2 regions of the Mesorhizobium sp. M1396 genome follow, and region 2 is predicted to be linked to the other one. Evidence: riboswitches for the same ligand, from Rfam matches in the RefSeq annotation. Region 2 holds a riboswitch; the other holds the start of a gene.
What was found. A riboswitch is a leader RNA that binds a small molecule or an ion and turns the genes downstream of it on or off. The one in region 2 is predicted to bind cobalamin.
Positions count from the first base shown of each region.

Region 1 (4,957 bases), on a different contig from region 2:
CGCGCTGGGCGGCCGGCGAAGCCGATCCGACCGCCTATCTCAAGGTCATCTCGGCACTGCTGATGTCGCTGCGCGGTTCGGTCTGCATCTATCAGGGCGAAGAGCTTGGGCTCGGCGAAGCCGACCTTCGGTTCGAGGATTTACAGGATCCCTATGGCATCCGCTTCTGGCCGGAATTCAAGGGCCGCGACGGCTGCCGCACGCCGATGGTGTGGGACGGCAGCGCCAGCAATGGCGGCTTCTCATCGGCAAAGCCCTGGCTGCCGGTGCCGGCCAAGCATATGTCGCAAGCGGTCAATGTTCAGCAGGGCGACGAGAACTCGCTGCTTGAGCACTACCGGCGCTTTCTGACCTTCCGGCGTGCCCATCCGGCACTGGCCAAGGGTGACATCACCTTCATCGAAAGCGAGGGCGACACCGTCGCCTTCACCCGCCGCGCGGGCAATGAGCAGGTCGTCTGCGTCTTCAATCTGGGAGCCGGGCCAACCGAGGTTGACCTCGGCGGCCGATCGCTGCAACCTTTGCCCGGGCACGGATTTTCGGGGCAGGCGAGCACCGGTTCCATACGGCTCGGCGGCTACGGCGCCTGGTTCGGGCGCGTCGACTGAATTTCAAATCACTTGAATTTCAAATTACTGGAGGGAAACCAATGGCCGATGTCACGCTAAGACAAGTGAAGAAGTCCTACGGCAATCTGAACATTCTCCACGGCATCGACCTCGATATCAAGTCGGGCGAATTCATCGTCTTCGTCGGCCCGTCGGGCTGCGGCAAGTCGACATTGCTGAGGTCGATCGCCGGGCTCGAGGAAATCACCTCCGGCGAGCTCAGAATAGCTGGCGAGGTCGTGAACGACGTGCCGCCGTCGAAGCGGGGCATCGCCATGGTGTTCCAGTCCTACGCGCTGTATCCGCACATGACCGTCTACGACAACATGGCGTTCTCGATGAAGATCGGGAAGGAGAACAAGGCCGAGATCGATCGGCGCGTGCGCCAGGCGGCGGAAATCCTGCAGCTGACGAAATACCTCGACCGCTTGCCCAAGGCGATGTCGGGCGGACAGCGCCAGCGCGTCGCCATTGGCCGCGCCATCGTGCGCAATCCGAAGGTGTTCCTGTTCGACGAGCCGCTGTCGAACCTTGACGCCGCACTTCGCGTCGCCACACGCATCGAGATCGCCAAGCTCAAGGAATCGATGCCCGCCACGACCATGATCTATGTCACCCACGACCAGGTCGAGGCGATGACGCTGGCCGACCGCATCGTGGTGCTCAAGGACGGCCATATCGAACAGGTCGGCACGCCGATGGACCTCTACAAGAAGCCCGGCAATCTGTTCGTTGCCCAGTTCATAGGCTCGCCGGCCATGAACATCCTGCCGGCGACCATCGACAAGACCGGAAATCCGACTGTCGTCAGCCATGTCGGCGGGCGCAAGGCGACCGTGCCGATCACGACGCCTGCTTCGGCAAAGGGTGCCGCGGTGAGCTTTGGCGTGCGACCGGAGGACCTGATCATCGCCAGCGGTGCGGACTATCTGTTCGAAGGGACGGTCGACTATGTCGAGCAGCTCGGCGAAGTCCAGCTTGTCTACATCGACATCGGCCGCGCCGACCTGCCGCTGGTGACCAAGCTGCCTGGCAATGTCGAAGTCAAGCGTGGCTCGACATTGCGCCTGAGCGCCAATGGCGAAGACCTGCATATCTTCGACACGGATGGGCGGTCCTTCGCTCTTCACGAAGCGGAGGCGAAGGCGGCCTGAGAGGTCGCACGACGATACTGCCCTGTTACAAAAACAAGAGCGGCGGGCAAGGTCCGCCGCTCTCGTTTGGAGATCAGCTTCGGCTGTTAGCGGCCGAAGAGGTTCCGGTCACTGCCCTGAGGGGCGGACTTCGGTGCATCGCCAGACGAATTGAGCAGCTTGTAGACGGGCGATTCGCTCTTGCGGATCGAGCCCGTATGCGAGGTGTCGACGTTGACGGTCGACTGCTTGTTGATGTCGGTGCCGCCAGCGTTGTCGTTGCGGGCATAGGCGCTGCCGGCGGCAATCAGAAGAGCGGCGGCAGTAAGAACAATCTTTTTCATTTTGATACTCCGTATTCTCGAATTCGATACGGCGGGTTAACCCGCCGCATCGCTGTCGGATGTTGGTTTTGGTCGGATGTTAGTTGTTGCCGAACAGGTTGCGGTCGCTGCCATGGTTGACAGGCGCCTGCGTGGCCGGCTCCGACTTCTTGACGGAAGCCGTGTACGAGCTGTCGACCGCGGCGGCAGGCTGGTCGGCGCCCTTGGAGCCAAAGTTGTCGCTGCCGGCGAAGGCACTGCCGGTGATGGCCAGAACGGCGGCGGCGGCAAGAAGGATCTTGTTCATTTTAGTCTCCTGAATTTCTGGATTTCGCCAGGACAGCGGGCAGACCCGCCGTCAACTGGGAATTGGTTGTTAGCGGCCGAAGAGGTTACGGTCGCTGCCCTGAGCGGGCGTCTGGGCAACCGGTTCCGAGGTCTTGGTGGAAGCCGTGTACGACTTGTCGACCGCGGCAGCAGGCTGATTGGCGCCGTTCGAACCGTAGTGGTCGCTACCATTAGCGAAGGCGCTGCCGGAAATGGCCAGAACGGCGGCGGCAGTGAGAATGATCTTTTTCATTTTTTTGTACTCCAGTGTCTTCTTTTCCGTCCGTCCAGCGGCGTGTCTTGGAAAGGAAATCGCGTCGTTCGGACAGCCCCGATGTGGGAGGGCATCCTCACCTTTTCCAATCACGAAGTTGTTCCGTGTGGACCATGAATCCGCCACTTGAAATTGTGCCACGGGATTCCACACGCTACTTTTTATTCATGTTTTTCAATACCTTACGTAAAATCGCCCGCTGGATCACCAACTGTTTCCAAGGGCCGGCGTTCACACCGTCCTGCACGCACCGTCAACAGAAACGAACCGTTCGGTTCGATTTTAGAACCAGCTAATGGTCACTTTTCGAAACCGTTAACCTTTTTTGGTCGCCGGCAAGGGGCTGGCTTCGATGAGATTGCAGTTGGGAATGGCCGCCGCGGAGATAGGATTTCGGCTCCGCAATCGCCAACGGAACGTTTCGCATGCGTGTCGCGCCGCATGGATACGATGTCGTTTTCATGCCGATGACGCGCCCGCGATCGTGGTTAGATCGTACCATCTCAGGTGCCGCTTCGTGACGACGAGGCGGAGAATTGGGAAGCCGGTCAGAATCCGGCGCTGCCCCCGCAACGGTGGTGGAGTTCAAGTCGCAACGGGAGACCACTGGGCAGTTGCCTGGGAAGGTGTCGCGATGGTCCGTAAGGACAACTCCAGAGCCCGGAAACCAGCCCGAGATTTCTAGACTCGACTGATCGCGGTGGGCGGTCAAGAGGTGGATAGTGCATGTCCGGCGCATCGCCGGCCTGCGTCCGATCCTTCCTCCGTCACCACCAGTTCAGTCCTTAAGAAACGAGGACAGGACATGGATATTCGCAACGACATGCTGAGGCTCTTGAACAGCCGCCGGCAAGGCTTTTCGCTAGAGCAGCCCTTCTACACCGATCCAGACTTTTTCAAGCTCGACATGGAGCTGATCTGGTATCGTGATTGGCTGTTCATCGGCCACGATTGCGAGCTGCCGAAGCCAGGCAGCTACATCACAGTTCAGATCGGCGACTATCCGGTCGTTCTTGTCCGCGACCAACAAGGCAAGATCAACGCCTTCCACAATTCCTGCCGCCATCGCGGCAGCCGGGTCTGCAACACAGACAAGGGCACGGCGGCAAAGCTGGTCTGCCCCTATCACCAATGGACCTATGAGCTCGACGGCCGGCTGCTGTTTGCCCGCCAGATGGCCGACGGTTTCGACAAGAGTGAGTTCAGCCTGAAGCCGGTCGCCTGCGAGAGCGTCGGCGGCTACATCTTCATCTGCCTGGCCAGGGAGCCCGCCGATTTCGCGCCGATGCGGGCGATGATCGAACCTTATCTTTTGCCGCACCGGTTGCGCGAAGCAAAGATCGCCTTCGAGAGCACGATCATCGAGAAGGGCAACTGGAAGCTGGTCTGGGAAAACAATCGCGAGTGCTATCACTGCGTCGCCAATCATCCCGAGCTGTGCAAGACCTTCCCGGAAGCGCCTACCGTGACCGGCGTCAACGGCGCCGACAGCGACCCTGAAATGGTCGCGCATTGGGCCAAATGCGAGGCATCAGGCCTGCCGAGCAAGTTCCGCATCGATCCGGCCGGGCAGTACCGCGCCACCCGCGCGCCGCTGTTGCGCGATGCCGTCAGCTACACCATGACCGGCAAGCTGGCGGTGAAGAAGAACCTCTCCGACACTGTCTCCGCCGACAGGATCGGAACCTTGATGCACTATCACTATCCGACGACCTGGAACCACATCCTCATCGATCACGCGGTGACGTTCCGGGTGCTGCCGATCAGCGCCACGGAAACGGCGGTGACGACGAAGTGGCTGGTGCACAAGGACGCGGTCGAGGGGGTCGATTACACCATCGAAGACCTCACCCATGTCTGGACCGAAACCAACGACCAGGATCGCCGCATCGTCGAGGAAAACGCCTTTGGCATCCTGTCGCCCGCCTACGAGCCCGGCCCCTATTCGGAGTTGCATGAGGGCGGCGTGATCCAGTTCGTCGAATGGTACGCGTCGTTCATCGGCCCGCGCCTCGCCGAAGGCGGCCGGCCGGCCCTGCGCAGCGTGGCCTAGTGCATGTCGCCCAAAATGCGCAGCGGCTTTGGGATCATGCATAAAACAAAAGGGACAAGAGGATGAATGCGATGACGGATCTTGGCCTCTATCGCCATCTCGACCAGATGACGCCCTGGAACGACAGGCTGCAGGTGCTGGAAGTGATCGGCGTCAGCGACGAAGCACCCGACGTAAAGACCTTCACCTTCCGCTCCGACAACCAGACCTGGTTCCGCTACAAGCCGGGCCAGTTCGTG
Region 1 covers NZ_JAMYLA010000017.1:14,124-19,080, reverse strand. Annotated here, with positions in the region: gene bglA (beta-galactosidase BglA) at 1-608, shown strand, start outside; gene NKH02_RS13410 (ABC transporter ATP-binding protein) at 650-1,762, shown strand; gene NKH02_RS13405 (DUF680 domain-containing protein) at 1,849-2,085, opposite strand; gene NKH02_RS13400 (DUF680 domain-containing protein) at 2,165-2,371, opposite strand; gene NKH02_RS13395 (DUF680 domain-containing protein) at 2,441-2,644, opposite strand; cobalamin riboswitch at 3,154-3,355, shown strand; gene NKH02_RS13390 (aromatic ring-hydroxylating oxygenase subunit alpha) at 3,471-4,718, shown strand; gene NKH02_RS13385 (FAD-binding oxidoreductase) at 4,790-4,957, shown strand, end outside.
Region 1: it holds a riboswitch for cobalamin, as region 2 does, so the genes downstream of both, NKH02_RS13390 (aromatic ring-hydroxylating oxygenase subunit alpha) here and NKH02_RS20410 (DUF1636 family protein) in region 2, are expected to answer to the same signal.

Region 2 (15,286 bases):
GGCGCTGGCCATCTCTTTCGGCATCATCCTGGTCAGATCCTGGTTCATTTTCTCGAGCTGGTCCAAATTGGGCATTGGATTGGGTGTCGAATACGGCGCCATAGAGTTCTCCTGGTCGTTTTTCGTTCGCCCGCCCCGGTTGTCTCAAATCGGGCACTCGCCCGTATTTCAAATCGGGCCTTCGCCCGTATCTCGCTTCGGGCCTTCGCCCGCATTCAAAATCTTCTATTCGGCCGCTACCATCACCGGTTCTGCCCGGTGCGCGTTGCGGGAAAACTCGTCGATGCGCCGCTCCACCTCGCCGCGGAAATGCCGCATCAGGCCCTGGATCGGCCATGCCGCCGCGTCGCCCAGCGCGCAGATCGTGTGGCCCTCGACCTGCTTGGTGACGTCGAGCAGCATGTCGATCTCGCGCTTCTGCGCCTCGCCGCGCACCAGTCGCTCCATCACCCGCCACATCCAGCCGGTGCCTTCGCGGCACGGCGTGCACTGGCCGCAGCTCTCATGCTTGTAGAAATAGGAAAGCCGCGCGATCGCCTTCACGATATCGGTCGACTTGTCCATGACGATGACAGCCGCCGTGCCGAGGCCGGATTTGAGGTCGCGCAATGCGTCGAAATCCATCGGTGTGTCGATGATCTGCTCGGCCGGCACCAGCGGCACCGAGGCGCCGCCCGGGATGACCGCCAGCAGATTGTCCCAGCCGCCGCGAATGCCGCCACAATGCGTCTCGATCAGTTCGCGGAACGGGATCGACATCGCCTCTTCGACCGTGCACGGATTGTTGACGTGGCCGGAGATGCAGAACAGCTTGGTGCCGACATTGTTGGGCCGCCCGAAGGACGAGAACCACGCTGCACCGCGGCGCAGGATGGTCGGCGCAACGGCGATCGATTCGACATTGTTGACGGTGGTCGGGCAGCCATAGAGGCCGACATTGGCCGGGAATGGCGGCTTCAGCCTGGGCTGGCCCTTCTTGCCCTCGAGGCTTTCGAGGAGTGCTGTCTCCTCGCCGCAGATATAGGCGCCGGCGCCATGGTGCATGTAGATTTCGAAATCATAGCCGGAGGTGTTGTTCTTGCCGATCAGCTTGGCCTCATAGGCCTCGTCGATCGCCCGCTGCAGCGCCTCGCGCTCACGGATGAACTCGCCGCGTACATAGATGTAGGCGGCGATCGCGCCCATGGCGAAGCCGGCGAGGAATGCGCCCTCGACCAGCGTGTGCGGGTCATTGCGCAGGATGTCGCGGTCCTTGCAGGTGCCGGGCTCGGATTCATCGGCGTTGATGACCAGATAGCTCGGCCGGCCGTCGCTCTGCTTGGGCATGAACGACCATTTGAGGCCCGTCGGGAAACCGGCGCCGCCGCGGCCGCGCAGGCCCGACGCCTTCATCTCGTTGACGATCCAGTCGCGTCCCTTGGCGACGATGCCGGGCGTGTTGTCCCAGGCACCGCGCGCCTTCGCGCCGGCCAGCGACTTGTCGAAGAGGCCGTAGATGTTGGTGAAGATGCGATCTTTGTCCTGAAGCATTTTTCGTCCCTCAGACCGGCTTCTTGCCGAAGACGCGGATGTATTCGGCGACGCCGCCCTTGGCCAGCGCCTTGGCCTGCTTGACCCAGTCGTCGCGGTCGATGCGGCCCTGGAAGGAGAGATAGCCGTCCACCCACTCGCGCTCCGCTTTCTTCCACGAAGCGACCTGCGCGAAGGTGAAGATGCCCAGCGAATGCAGGATGCCTTCGATCTTCGGCCCGACGCCGGAAATCAGCTTGAGGTCATCGACCAGCGCCGGCCTGTCGATACCGGCCGGACGGTTCTTGTCCTCGAGCGACGGTTTGGCCGGCTTGGCCGCCTTCGCGGCTGGCACCTTGACTTCCGGCGATTTGAAGGCAGAAGCCGGCTCGGCCTTGTTCTTGGGGCCACTGCGCTGCTTGGAAACCTGCTCGACCTCGGGGTCCGCCTTGTTGGCATTGGCGGCCGAATGCAACGGTGCCGAAACGCTCGCCGCCTTTTCAACGGCCGGCGCCACCTTGACCGGCGAAGGCGATTTCAGCGCAGGGCTGGTCTCCGGCGCATCGGTTTTCGGCTTGCTGGCCTTCGAAGGCCCAACCGGAGCGGCAGCCGCTATTGGTGCGACCGTGGCGATGATCGCATCAGGCGCCGCCTGGGCGGCCTTGGTCGCGGCCTTGGCTTCCCTGTCGCGGGTCGACTTGAGGATCGCCTTTTCACTCTTCAAGGTTGTGAGGCCGGAGGCCGGCTCCGAGCCGGTGCGGCCGTTCTGCGGCCCCGTTGGCACCGAGGCGCCCTTGCCGGCGCCGTAGAGATCGATGATCTCGGCCAGCCGTTCCGGCGTGAGGTCTTCGAAAGTGTCCTTGAAGATCATCACCATCGGCGCGTTGACGCAGGCGCCGAGGCATTCGACCTCTTCCCACGACAAGGTGCCCTTGTCGTTGGTGTGGAACTGGTCGTGGTGGATCTTCGACCGGCAGACATCCATCAGCGCTTCCGAGCCGCGCAGCATGCAGGGCGTGGTGCCGCAGACCTGGATATGCGCGCGGGTACCGACCGGATTCAGCTGGTACTGCGTGTAGAAGGTCGCGACCTCGAGCCCGCGGATACGGGGCATGCCGAGCATGTCGGAAATCGTCTCGATCGCCGCCTTGGTCACCCAGCCTTCCTGCTCCTGTGCTATCATCAGCAAGGGAATGATGGCCGACTGTTCGCGGCCCTTCGGGTACTTCTTGATCCATTGCTTCGCCGCTGCCGCGTTCGCCCGGTTGAAGGCGAAGGATGCTGGCTGGACGCTGGTTTCTGCGAGACGGCGGACTGACATTTAGCGATCGACCTCACCAAACACGATGTCGAGGGAGCCGAGAACGGCGGTGACGTCGGCCAGCATGTGGCCGCGGCAGAGGAAGTCCATCGCTTGCAGATGCGCGAAACCGGGGGCTCGCAGTTTGCAGCGGTAGGGCTTGTTGGAGCCGTCGGAGACCAGATAGACGCCGAACTCACCCTTCGGCGCCTCGACGGCAGCGTAGACCTCACCGGCCGGCACGCGGTAGCCTTCGGTATAGAGCTTGAAGTGATGGATCAGCGCTTCCATCGAGCGCTTCATCGCCTGGCGCTTGGGCGGCACCACCTTGCCGTCGAGGTTCGACACCGGGCCGGTGCTTTCCTTGCCGAGCAAGAGATCGACGCACTGGCGCATGATCTTCGCCGACTGGCGCATTTCTTCCATGCGTACGAGGTAACGGTCGAAGCAGTCGCCGTTCTTGCCGATCGGAATGTCGAAATCCATTTCCGAATAGCATTCATAGGGTTGCGACTTGCGCAGGTCCCAGGGCGCGCCCGAGCCGCGCACCATGACCCCGGAAAAGCCCCAGGCCCAGGCATCGGCCAGCGAGACGATGCCGATATCGACATTGCGCTGCTTGAAGATGCGGTTGCCGGTCAGCAACTGATCGAGGTCGTCGATCGACTTCAGGAACGGGTCGATCCACTTGCCGATATCCTCGACCAGCTTTTGCGGCAGGTCCTGGTGGACACCGCCGGGACGGAAATAGGCTGCATGCATGCGCGAGCCGGAGGCCCGCTCATAGAACACCATCAGCTTTTCGCGCTCGACGAAGCCCCACAGCGGCGGCGTCAGTGCACCGACGTCCATCGCCTGCGTCGTCACATTGAGGATGTGCGACATGATGCGGCCGATCTCGCAGTAGAGCACGCGGATCAGCTGCCCGCGCTTCGGCACCTCGATGCCGAGCAGCCGCTCGGCGGCCAGCGCGAAGGCGTGCTCCTGGTTCATCGGCGCGCAATAGTCGAGCCGGTCCAGATAGGGAATCGCCTGCAGATAGGTCTTGGCCTCGATCAGCTTTTCCGTGCCGCGATGCAAGAGCCCGATATGAGGATCGACGCGATCGACGACTTCGCCGTCCAGCTCCAGCACGAGGCGCAAAACACCATGCGCCGCAGGGTGTTGCGGGCCGAAATTGATGTTGAAGTTGCGGACGGAGGTCTCAGCCATGGATCGCCCTTGGCGATGAGTGAATGGTGAATGGTGAATGGTGAATGGTCATGCGCGTGCCCCATCCTGGTCCAGCGACCGAACGAACGAAACCAGCCTCTTGCCCAGCTTTGTGTAGCTCGGTTCCAGCTTCGCTGCCTGCTCCTGGGACAACAACCCGATCCGTATGCAAAGCATGGTATGTGTTTCCAGTTCCTTCAAAGAACCTTGTGCGATGCGAAGAAACTGAATGAACGTTCGTCGCTGTGCGCGACCAAACCCTTCCGCTATATTCGCCGGGATTGAGACTGCGCAGCGTCGCATCTGGGATGTGATTCCATACAATTCCTCGCGCGAAAACCCGCGCGTCAAAACATAGATTTCCTCGGCGATATCCATCGCCTCTTTCCAGACGATGAGATCGCGATAATCGCGTATAGCTTCCGGCGTCTTGTCCATTCACCATTCACTATTCACCATTCACTGCTTCGCTTTTTCGTCACCCGGCAGGACGTAATCAGTACCTTCCCACGGGGACAAAAAATCGAAATTGCGGAATTCCTGCTTCAGTTCCACAGGCTCGTAGATGACGCGCTTGGCTTCGTCGTCATAGCGCACTTCGACAAAGCCGGTCAGCGGGAAATCCTTGCGCAGCGGATGGCCTTCGAAACCGTAATCGGTCAACAGGCGGCGCAGATCGGGATGGCCGGAGAATAGCACGCCGTAGAGATCGTAGGCCTCGCGCTCGAACCAGTCGGCGCCGGGGAACACGCCGGTGATCGACGGCACCATGGTTTCCTCGTCGGCCTGCACCTTGACGCGGATGCGTACGTTCTGCTTCGGCGACAGGAGATGGTAGACGACGTCGAAGCGCTTGGCCCGCGACGGATAGTCGGCGCCGCAGACGTCGATGATCGAGATGAACTGGCAGCGCGCATCGTCGCGCAGGAAGGTTATCACCTCGACCAGATCGCGCGGCTCGACGTGAATGGTAAGCTCGCCATAGGCGATATCAGCGTCATTCACGCGGTCGATCAGCTTCTCGCCGAGATAGGTCGACAGTTCACTCAGGGATGCGGTCATGGATTTACCGTTCGATCGTGCCGGTGCGGCGGATCTTCTTCTGCAGCAGAAGGATGCCGTAAAGCAGCGCTTCGGCGCTCGGCGGGCAGCCGGGCACATAAATGTCGACCGGCACGATGCGATCGCAGCCGCGCACCACCGAATAGGAATAGTGGTAGTAGCCGCCGCCATTGGCGCAGGAGCCCATCGAGATGACGTAGCGCGGCTCCGGCATCTGGTCGTAGACCTTGCGCAGCGCCGGTGCCATCTTGTTGGTCAGCGTGCCGGCAACGATCATGATGTCGGACTGGCGCGGAGACGCGCGCGGCGCGACACCGAAGCGCTCGCTGTCATAGCGCGGCATCGAAGTGTGGATCATCTCGACCGCGCAGCAGGCAAGACCGAAGGTCATGAACATCAGCGAACCGCTGCGCGCCCAGGTGATCAGTGCCTCGGTCGAGGTGACGAGAAAGCCCTTGTCGGCCAGCTCATTGTTGATCTCGAGGAAGAAGGGATCGTCCGCCCCTACCGGCTGGCCGGTATTGGGATCGATGATACCTTTGGGCTTCGGCGCGACGAGGGTGCCTGAACTATCGTTCAATCCCATTCCAGCGCTCCTTTTTTCCATTCATAGGCAAAGCCGATGGTCAGCACCGCCAAAAACACCATCATCGACCAGAAGCCGAGCATGCCGATCTTCGAGAACGACACAGCCCACGGAAACAGGAAGGCCACTTCCAGGTCGAAGATGATGAACAGGATCGACACCAGGTAGAAGCGGATGTCGAATTTCATGCGGGCGTCATCGAACGAGTTGAAACCGCACTCGTAGGCGGAGAGCTTTTCGGGATCGGGATTGCGGTAGGCCACCAGGAAGGGCGCGGCCAGCAGCGCCAGGCCGACAACCAGCGCCACGCCGATGAACAGGACGATGGGCAGGTATGAGCTCAAGAGTGCGTTCATGCTCGGCTTTCCGTTGGCGCCAATCCACGTTGATTACAGCACCGGACCCTAATGCGGAAGCGTGACAGTTTAACCGCTGAACCGTTTTAAGGGCCTATGCTGCAACGCGGCGAGGGTTAGCGCAGCACTTCCAGCGAAGCAAGTCAAACCTTGTTCAAAAGACCGACCTGGACGGCATATCGCGGCAAACTGGTCCGATCCGCTCTTGTTTGATTTCCTTCGCTTTTTACTCCACTTTTCTCTCCTGACATGGTTGCCGCCAAAACCCTGCTAGCATCGGCCGGAATCACCCCCTCAAATCGCCCTCAGAGTGACGCCTGCATGAAGGAAAAGATTTCGCTCCCCATGGCCCGGCGCATCGCGCTTGCCGCCCAAGGGTTTCTCGATCCCCGCCCAATCGGCACGCCGAACCGCCGGCACTTCGCCCGGGTACTGGCCCGCACCGGCCTGCTGCAGATCGATTCCGTCAGCGCGGTGGTGCGCGCCCATTATATGCCGCTCTATTCGCGCCTTGGCCCCTACCCGCTCGCTCTGCTCGACAACGCGGCCGTGACGCGCAAGCGCACGGTGTTCGAATACTGGGCGCACGAGGCTTCCTTCCTGCCGGTCGAGACATACCCGCTGATGCGCTGGCGCATGGAACGGGCCGAGCGCGGCGATGAGATGTATCTGGGCCTCGCCAAATGGGGCCGCGAACACGCCGCCTATATCGAAGAGATCTACCGCCATGTCGCCGATCGCGGCCCGATCGCCGCTTCCGCGCTCGAAGGCCAGAAGGGCTCGGGCGGCTGGTGGGGCTGGAGCCACTCCAAGCATGCCTTCGAATGGCTGTTCTGGGCCGGGCGCATCACCACTGCGCACCGTCGCGGTTTCGAACGCTTCTATGATCTGCCCGAGCGTGTGCTGCCGCAGGCGATCCTCGATCTGCCGGTGCCGGCCGCCGAGGACGCGCACCGCGAATTGCTGCGCATTTCGGCCCGCGCCCACGGCATCGCGACATCAGGCGATTTGCGCGACTACTTTCGGCTGTCGCCGGCGGACATGAAGGGCCGGCTGGAGGAACTGGTCGAAACAGGCGAGCTTTTGCCGGTGCGTGTCGAAGGCTGGGACAAGCCGGCTTATCTTCACCGGGACGCCCGCCTGCCACGCAAGGTCGAGGCCCGAGCCTTGCTGGCGCCGTTCGATCCGGTCGTCTTCGAGCGGTCGCGCACCGAGCGTCTCTTCGACTTCCACTACCGCATCGAGATCTACACGCCGGCCGACAAGCGGCAATACGGCTATTACGTCCTGCCGTTCCTGCTCGGCGACAGGATCGTGGCGCGCGTCGATCTCAAGGCCGACCGGCCGGCCAGCGTGCTGCGCGTCCACGCCGCTTACGCCGAAGCTGGCGCCCCGCCGCGGACCGCCGCCGAACTGTTCGAGGAATTGAAGCAGATGCAGGGCTGGCTCGGCCTCGAACACATCGAAGTGACGTCCGCCGGTGACTTGGGTCCGGCGTTGGCCGACCTAACCGTGTCGTAAGCTCGCGTTGACACCGCTACCCGCAAAAGCCTAAATCCCGGTCGAGACGGTCTCTTCTCTTCAACGAGAGGAGCCAAGAGGGAATGCGGTGAGGGATATCTGTCCCAAATCCGCGGCTGTCCCCGCAACTGTAAGCGAAGAGCCAAGGCCTAAAGCCACTGGGATGGTCCCGGGAAGGCGGCTACCAAGGCGATGACCCGCGAGCCAGGAGACCTGCCGTCCGCGACTATAGAATCCGATCGCCCGGCGGGTTTCCGGGCAAGGAGCCGATCTTTGGACCACGACAGCAGTTTTTCGGCTGGCACAGCGGATGTTTCGTCCGGGCATGATGATGCGTTGGCCGGCGTCACCGTGATCGTCTGCGCCTCCTGTCGCGACGAGACCGGCTCCGACGCCCATCCTCGCGCCGGCGAACTGCTGGCGGACGACACGCGCCGCGCCGCATCTGGCGACAACATTCGCGTCCGCGGCGTTGAATGCCTCGGCAATTGCAAGCGACGTCTCAGCGCCGCCATCCTGCGCGACGGCTGCTGGAGCTATGTCTTCGGTGACCTGACCGCGACCAGCGGCGCCGACCTCGTTACCGGCGCCAAGCTCTTCGCCACCTCGACCGACGGCCTGATCCCGTGGCGCGGCCGACCCGACAGCCTGAAGCGCGGCCTCGTTGCCCGCATCCCTCCACTCGACATGCTGAAGGACTTGAAATGACAGTTTCCGTCTCCCGTGTTCCGTGCACCGTCGTCACCGGCTTTCTCGGCGCCGGCAAGACGACGCTGGTCCGCCATCTCCTGGAAAACGCCGGCGGCAAGCGTATTGCTATCATCGTCAATGAATTCGGCGACATCGGCATCGATGGCGAGATCCTGAAAGGCTGCGGCATCGATACCTGCCCGGAGGAAAACATCGTCGAACTGGCCAATGGCTGCATCTGCTGCACCGTCGCCGACGACTTCGTCCCGGCGCTCGACCAGATCCTGGCGTTGACGCCGAGGGTCGACCATATCCTGATCGAGACCTCGGGCCTGGCGCTGCCCAAGCCGCTGGTCCAGGCTTTCCAGTGGCCAAGCGTGAAGAGCCGCGTCACCGTCGATGGTGTGATCGCCGTGGTCGACGGCCCGGCGCTGGCCGACGGCCGCGTCGCCAACGACATGGATGCCTTGCAGGCGCAGCGCACCCAGGATGAGACGCTCGATCACGACGATCCGGTCGAGGAGGTGTTCGAGGACCAGATCGCCTGCGCCGACCTGATCATCCTGTCGAAGAGCGACCTGATGGACGCAGCCGGCACCGCCCGCGCCAATGCCATCATCAACGAACACTCCGCTCGCGCGGTGAAGATCGTGCCGACGTCGCACGGCAAGGTCGATCCCTCGGTGCTGCTCGGCCTGGGTCTGGCCGTCGAGGATGACATCGAAAACCGCAAGTCCCATCATGACGGCGCATTCGACCATGAGCATGACGACTTCGATACGTTCATCGTCGACATTGCCTCGATCGCCAATCCCGATGAACTGGCAAAGCGCGTCGCCACCGCCGCCGAGGAAGAAAACGTGCTGCGCGTAAAGGGCTTCGTCGAGGTCGGCGGCAAGCCGATGCGGCTGCTGCTGCAGGCCGTCGGGCCGCGCGTCAACCACTACTATGACCGCGCCTGGACCGCCACGGACGACCGCCGCTCGCGCCTCGTCGTCATCGGCCTCAAGGGGCTGAACCGCCCGGCTATCGAGCGTATACTCGCCGGCTGATTTCGGACACGGGTCGCGATGCACATCCTAACCACGACATCCGCCTCGCTCGACGACCTCGCCGAGCCGGTCGATCTGCGGCAGATGCCGGCGGATATTGTGGCCCTGTCCTTCACCGACAGCGATCTCGCCGGACTGGCAGCGGCCTGGAAGGCCGATGCCGGCCGCCTGCCCTCGATGCGGCTGGCCGCCCTGCGTGATCTGCGCCATCCCATGTCCGTCGACCTCTGGGTCGACAGCGTCGCCCGCCACGCCAAAATCATCCTCGTCCGCATCCTCGGCGGCTACGACTGGTGGCGCTACGGCTGCGACCAGCTTGCCTCGACCGCCCGCGAGCGCGGCATAAAACTGGCGCTGCTGCCCGGCGAATGCCGCGACGAGGATCTGCGCCTGATCGAAGCCTCGACGCTGCCGCGCGAAGAACTCGACGGCCTGCTCGACTATTTCCGCGAGGGCGGCCCGACGAATATGAGCGCGCTGATGCGGAGGCTGGCAAGGTTGGCGGGGTCTGATGCGGACGTAGCAGAGCCGGTCGCAGTGCCGAAAGCCGGTTACTACGACCCCGAACGCGGCGTCGTCCCCCTCCCCCTCGAGGGGAGGGTCCGGCCGCAGGCCGGGGGTGGGGTCCTCTCCGCAGCGCGCCGGCTCAAAGAGACGTCGAGTCCGGTCGTACCGACCCCACCCGGCCCTTCGGGCCACCCTCCCCTCGAGGGGGAGGGAAAGGTCGTGCCGATCCTGTTCTACCGCTCGATGCTGCTCGCCGCTGATGTCGCGCCCATCGATGCGCTGTTTGACGCTCTGCGGCAGCGTGGCATCAACCCGATCCCCATCTTCGTCTCCAGCCTCAAAGACCCAACGTCACTCGCCTTTGTCGAGACCGCGCTTGCCGCGCTGAAACCCTCTGCAATCATCACCGCGACCGCTTTCGCCTCCGGTGCCGAACCTGACGTCGAAACCCTGTTCGACAGAGCAGGCGTGCCTGTCTTCCAGGTTATCGTCGCCACCACCCGCCGCGACATCTGGCAGAACAACCAGCGCGGCCTGGCGCCCGCCGACCTTGCCATGCATGTCGTGCTGCCCGAACTCGACGGCCGCATCCTCGCCGGCGCCATTTCCTTCAAGGGCGAGAGCGAGGTCGACCCGGCACTCGGCCACCGCGCCTTCGCCAACCGGCCGGAAGCGGATCGCGTGGCGCAGGTGGCTGATCGTGTAGCGGCCTTTATCCGCCTACGGGAGACGCCCCGCGCGACGCGCAAGCTGGCCATTCTGATTCCGGACTATCCCAGTGCCCCGGGCCGCACCGGCTATGCCGTTGGCCTCGACGTGCCATCCAGCGTGCTGGCCATGCTGCATGATCTGAGGGAGCAGGGTTATGGTGTTGAGGGGATTCCGGAGACGCCGCGTGGGTTGCTGGGGCTGCTGGCGCGGAGCGGCGAAGGGCTGGGGCTGGAAGACTATGTTGGGTTCTCAAAAGAGTTGCCCGCCGAGGCAATCACAGCCGTAGAAGCCGCTTGGGGCAAGGCTGAAGGCGAGACAGGTTTGCGCGAGGCACCCCCCTCTGTCCTGCCGGACATCTCCCCCGCAAGGGGGGAGATTGGCAGTTCCGCCGCCGTCGCTCATTCTGCGACGTTCGTAGTTGGCGAAAGCAGCAGTGACAGCTCAATCTCCCCCCTTGCGGGGGAGATGTCCGGCAGGACAGAGGGGGGTGTTCAAGCGCACACCTCTGCCAAATTCTCCTTCCGCGCCGCAACCTTCGGCAACGTCACCGTTGCACTTGCCCCAGACCGCGGCCGTTCAGCCGACCGTCGCGCCGATTACCACGACCCGACACTACCGCCGCGCCATGCACTGATCGCCTTCGGTCTGTGGCTGCGCAAATCGCTCGGCGTTCATGCGCTGGTCCATGTCGGCGCCCATGGCACGCTGGAATGGCTGCCTGGCAAGACAGTTGCGCTCTCGGAAAACTGCTTTCCCGAGATCGTCACCGGTCCCCTGCCCGTGATCTATCCGTTCATCGTCTCCAACCCCGGCGAAGCGGCACAGGCCAAGCGGCGCATCGCCGCCGTCACGCTTGGCCATCTGCCGCCGCCGCTGACCGGTGCCGGCTTGGATGAAGACCAGCACAAGCTGGAAAGGCTGGTCGACGAATACGCCCAGGCCGACGGGCTCGACCGCCGCCGCCGCGACCGTCTGGCCAAGCTTATCGTCGACACCGCGCAAAAGACCGGCCTCGCCTCCGAAGCCGGCGTCGCCAGGACCGACGCGCCGGACGAGGCGCTGCGCCGCATCGACGCCTGGCTCTGCGACCTCAAGGATTTCGCTATCAAGGATGGGCTGCATATCTATGGCCGCGCCCCCGAGGACGAGCCCGACGCCATGCGCCGCCAAAGCGCGCAAGCCGAGAAGATGGCGCTGCTAGCGGCGCTCGATGGCCGCCACGTCAAGGCCGGTCCGGCCGGAGCGCCCGCGCGGGGGCGCTCCGATGTGCTGCCCACCGGCCGTAATTTGTTCACGTCGGACCCACGCACCATGCCGACGCCGACCGCTTATGATCTGGGCAAGGCGGCGGCGGAGGAAGTCGTGCGCGGCTACATGCAGTCGCATGGCGACTGGCCGCGCTCGCTGGTCATCGACCTCTGGGGCTCGGCATCGCTGCGCACTGGCGGCGAGGAGATCGCGCAAGGCCTGGCACTGATGGGCTGCCGGCCACAGTGGGACTCGGCGACCGGCCGCATCACCGGCATCGAGGTGCTGCCGCCGGCTGCCCTCGGAAGGCCGCGCGTCGACGTCACCTGGCGTATCTCCGGCCTGTTCCGCGACATGTTCCCGACGCAGATCGCGCTGATCGATGCCGCCGCCAACGCGGTTGCCGCGCGCGACGAGGAGGATTCTGAAAACCCGCTCGCGGCCAAAACCCGTGCCGATGGCAGAATCAGCCCGCGCATCTTCGGCACCTCGCCCGGCACCTATGGCGCCGGCGTCGAGGATCTGCTGTCGAGCGGCGACTGGGCGGCACGCGAGGAGATCGGCCGCGCCTATCTCGACGCCACATCGCATGCCTATGGAGGCGCGGAGGGCGAAGGCATCTCGGCGCCCGGCGCCTTCGAGGGCCGCATCGCCGAGGCCGATCTTCTCGTCCACACCGGCGACGACCCCGGCCGCGACATTCTCGAAGGCTCCGCCGATGTCGCCTTCATCGGCGGGTTTTCGGCCGCCCTTGCGGCGCTCGGCAGGAATGCCGACGTCATCGTGCTCGACACCACGGACCCGCAAAAGCCGAAGCCCCGCTCGGTCAGCGAGGCCGTATCGCGGGTGGTTCGCGCCCGCGCCGTCAATCCGCGCTTCATATCAGGCCAGATGCGCCACGGCCCGCGCGGCGCCTCCGAATTCGCCGAAACGGTCGACCGGCTGGTCGGCTTTGCCGAAACCACGCATGCCATATCGGGAACGCTGATCGAAGCCGTGCATGACGCCTATCTGGGCGATCCGGCTGTTCGCGCCTTCATCCTGCGCGAGAACCCCGCCGCCGCAAAAGTCATCGCCGAGCGCTTCCTGTCGGCGCGCCGGCGGGGCCTCTGGCATCCCTTGCGCAATTCCATAGACGACGATCTCACGGCCCTGATTGCCGAGGCGGAAGCGCTTGGGGTGGCGGCATGAACGCCTTCTCGCGTCGCGGCGCCTGCCCGGCTCTGGCAGCGCCCATGCAGACCGGCGATGGCCTGCTGGTGCGGCTCAACCCGGTCGCTGGAGGCCCATCTTCCGGAGGGTTGTCGCCGAAGCTTTTGATCGAACTTGCCCAATCCGCTTTGCGTCATGGCAACGGCATCATGGAAGTGACAGCGCGCGGCAGCCTGCAGATACGCGGGCTGACGGCGGAAAGCGCCGCGTTGCTGGCAACGGAGGTCGATGCGCTGGGCATTGCGGTGCGCACCGGTGTGCCGGTCGAGACCGGGCCGCTTGCCGGCATCGATCCTCAGGAGATCGCCGATCCGCGGCCTTTGGCGGAACGGATCAGGGCAGCGGTCGAAGAGGCCGGGCTGACGGAACGGCTCGGCCCGAAGGTTTCGGTTGTCGTGGATGGGGCTGGGCAGCTTGGGCTGGATTCGGTGACCGCCGATATCAGGCTGAAGGCGGTGCGCATCGATGCCGGAGTTCGGTGGCGGGTGTCTGTCGCGGGTGATGGGCAGAACGCGAAGCCGCTCGTCATCGTAGAAGACGATGCTGCGCGCGATATCGCTGTGGCTACGCTGAGGATGGTTGCCGAGAAAGGCCGCGAGGCTCATGGGAGGGATTTGTCGGAGAGGCAGTTGGCTTCTCTCGCAGGTTGGCATTCCTTCACACCCCCCTCTGTCCTGCCGGACATCTCCCCCGCAAGGGGGGAGATTGCGCTGTCGTCAATGATTTCGCCAATCACCAACGTTGTGCGAATCGCTGAGGCTGCAAAAGGAGTGCCGGCGCTGGAACTGCCGATCTCCCCCCTTGCGGGGGAGATGTCCGGCAGGACAGAGGGGGGTGTGAAGGATCTCCGACCCATCGGGCTTTTCCCTTTGAGCGGCCATGCCATCGCCCTCGGCATCGCTCTCCCCTACGGCAGCATGCCGGCGGACAAGATCATCGGCCTCGCCCAAAACGCCCTCACCCTCGGCACAACCGAAATCCGCCTCGCCCCCGGCCGCGCCTTGCTTCTCCTGGGCCAACCGGCGGCCGCCAGCCAATCTCTCCAGCAGACAGCCGCCACCCTCGGCTTCGTCACCTCTCCCACCGACCCGCGCACGCGCATTGCCGCTTGTCCTGGCACGCCGGCCTGCGGTTCCGGCCGGATCGCCACGCGCGACATCGCCGAGACGATCGCCGCCGAAAACGCCGACATTCTCGACTTCACGCTGCACATTTCCGGCTGTGCCAAGGGCTGCGCCCACCCCGGCCCGACGGCACTGACGGTGGTCGGCGGCGAAAACGGAGCCGGACTTGTCGTGAACGCGACGGCGAAGGGTCTTCCTGCCGGCTACAGGCCGGGCTATGACGCCGCACGTGGCATCGGCCACGTCGCGGCAATGATCCGCAGCGAACGATATCAAGGCGAAACCGCCGCCGCTTGCCTGACAAGGCTCGGGCCAGACGGTATCGCCGAGGCTTACCGACAGGCCCGAACTTACCAACAGGAATGAGCATGGCCGCCTACGACTACATCCATGACGGCACGGCGATCTACGAGCGCTCCTTCGCCATCATCCGCGCCGAGGCTGATCTTTCGCGCTTCTCCGAAGCCGAGGCCGATGTCGCCATCCGCATGATCCATGCCTGCGGTCAGGTCGAAGCATCAAGTCATTTCGTGTTCTCCACCGATTTCGTCGCCGCCGCGCGCACCGCTCTGGCGGCTGGCGCACCGATCTTCTGCGACGCTGAGATGGTCTCGCATGGCGTCACCCGCGCCAGGCTGCCGGCCGGCAACGAGGTGATCTGTACCTTGCGCGACCCGCTCACGCACGGCATTGCCAGGGAGATCGGCAACACCCGTTCGGCCGCCGCGATCGATTTGTGGGGCGAGCGCATGGCGGGGTCAGTGGTCGCCATCGGCAATGCACCGACCGCACTGTTTTATCTCCTGGAAAAACTGCGCGACGGGGCGCCGAAGCCGGCGGCCATCATCGGCATGCCGGTCGGCTTCGTTGGCGCGGCCGAATCCAAGGATGCATTGGCCGAGAATTCCTACGGCGTTCCCTATGCCATCGTGCGCGGCCGGCTTGGCGGCAGCGCCATGACTGCCGCCGCGCTCAATTCGTTGGCGAGGCCTGGCCTGTGAACGCACTTGTCAAAGGTCGTCTCGTTGGCGTCGGCACCGGTCCCGGTGACCCCGAGCTGCTGACGCTGAAGGCCGCGCGGACTCTGGCCGAGGCCGATGTCGTGGCGTATTTCGCCAAGCGTGGCAACAACAGCAACGCGCGCGCCATCGTCGAGGCCCAGTTCCGGCCTGAAATGACGGAACTGCCGTTGCTCT
Region 2 covers NZ_JAMYLA010000031.1:22,941-38,226, forward strand. Annotated here, with positions in the region: gene NKH02_RS20365 (helix-hairpin-helix domain-containing protein) at 1-102, opposite strand, end outside; gene nuoF (NADH-quinone oxidoreductase subunit NuoF) at 226-1,530, opposite strand; gene NKH02_RS20375 (NADH-quinone oxidoreductase subunit E) at 1,541-2,830, opposite strand; gene NKH02_RS20380 (NADH-quinone oxidoreductase subunit D) at 2,831-4,021, opposite strand; gene NKH02_RS20385 (four helix bundle protein) at 4,070-4,459, opposite strand; gene NKH02_RS20390 (NADH-quinone oxidoreductase subunit C) at 4,481-5,083, opposite strand; gene NKH02_RS20395 (NuoB/complex I 20 kDa subunit family protein) at 5,088-5,669, opposite strand; gene NKH02_RS20400 (NADH-quinone oxidoreductase subunit A) at 5,660-6,025, opposite strand; gene NKH02_RS20405 (winged helix-turn-helix domain-containing protein) at 6,347-7,546, shown strand; cobalamin riboswitch at 7,578-7,781, shown strand; gene NKH02_RS20410 (DUF1636 family protein) at 7,820-8,254, shown strand; gene cobW (cobalamin biosynthesis protein CobW) at 8,251-9,288, shown strand; gene NKH02_RS20420 (cobaltochelatase subunit CobN) at 9,307-12,945, shown strand; gene cobG (precorrin-3B synthase) at 12,942-14,456, shown strand; gene NKH02_RS20430 (precorrin-8X methylmutase) at 14,459-15,091, shown strand; gene NKH02_RS20435 (precorrin-2 C(20)-methyltransferase) at 15,088-15,286, shown strand, end outside.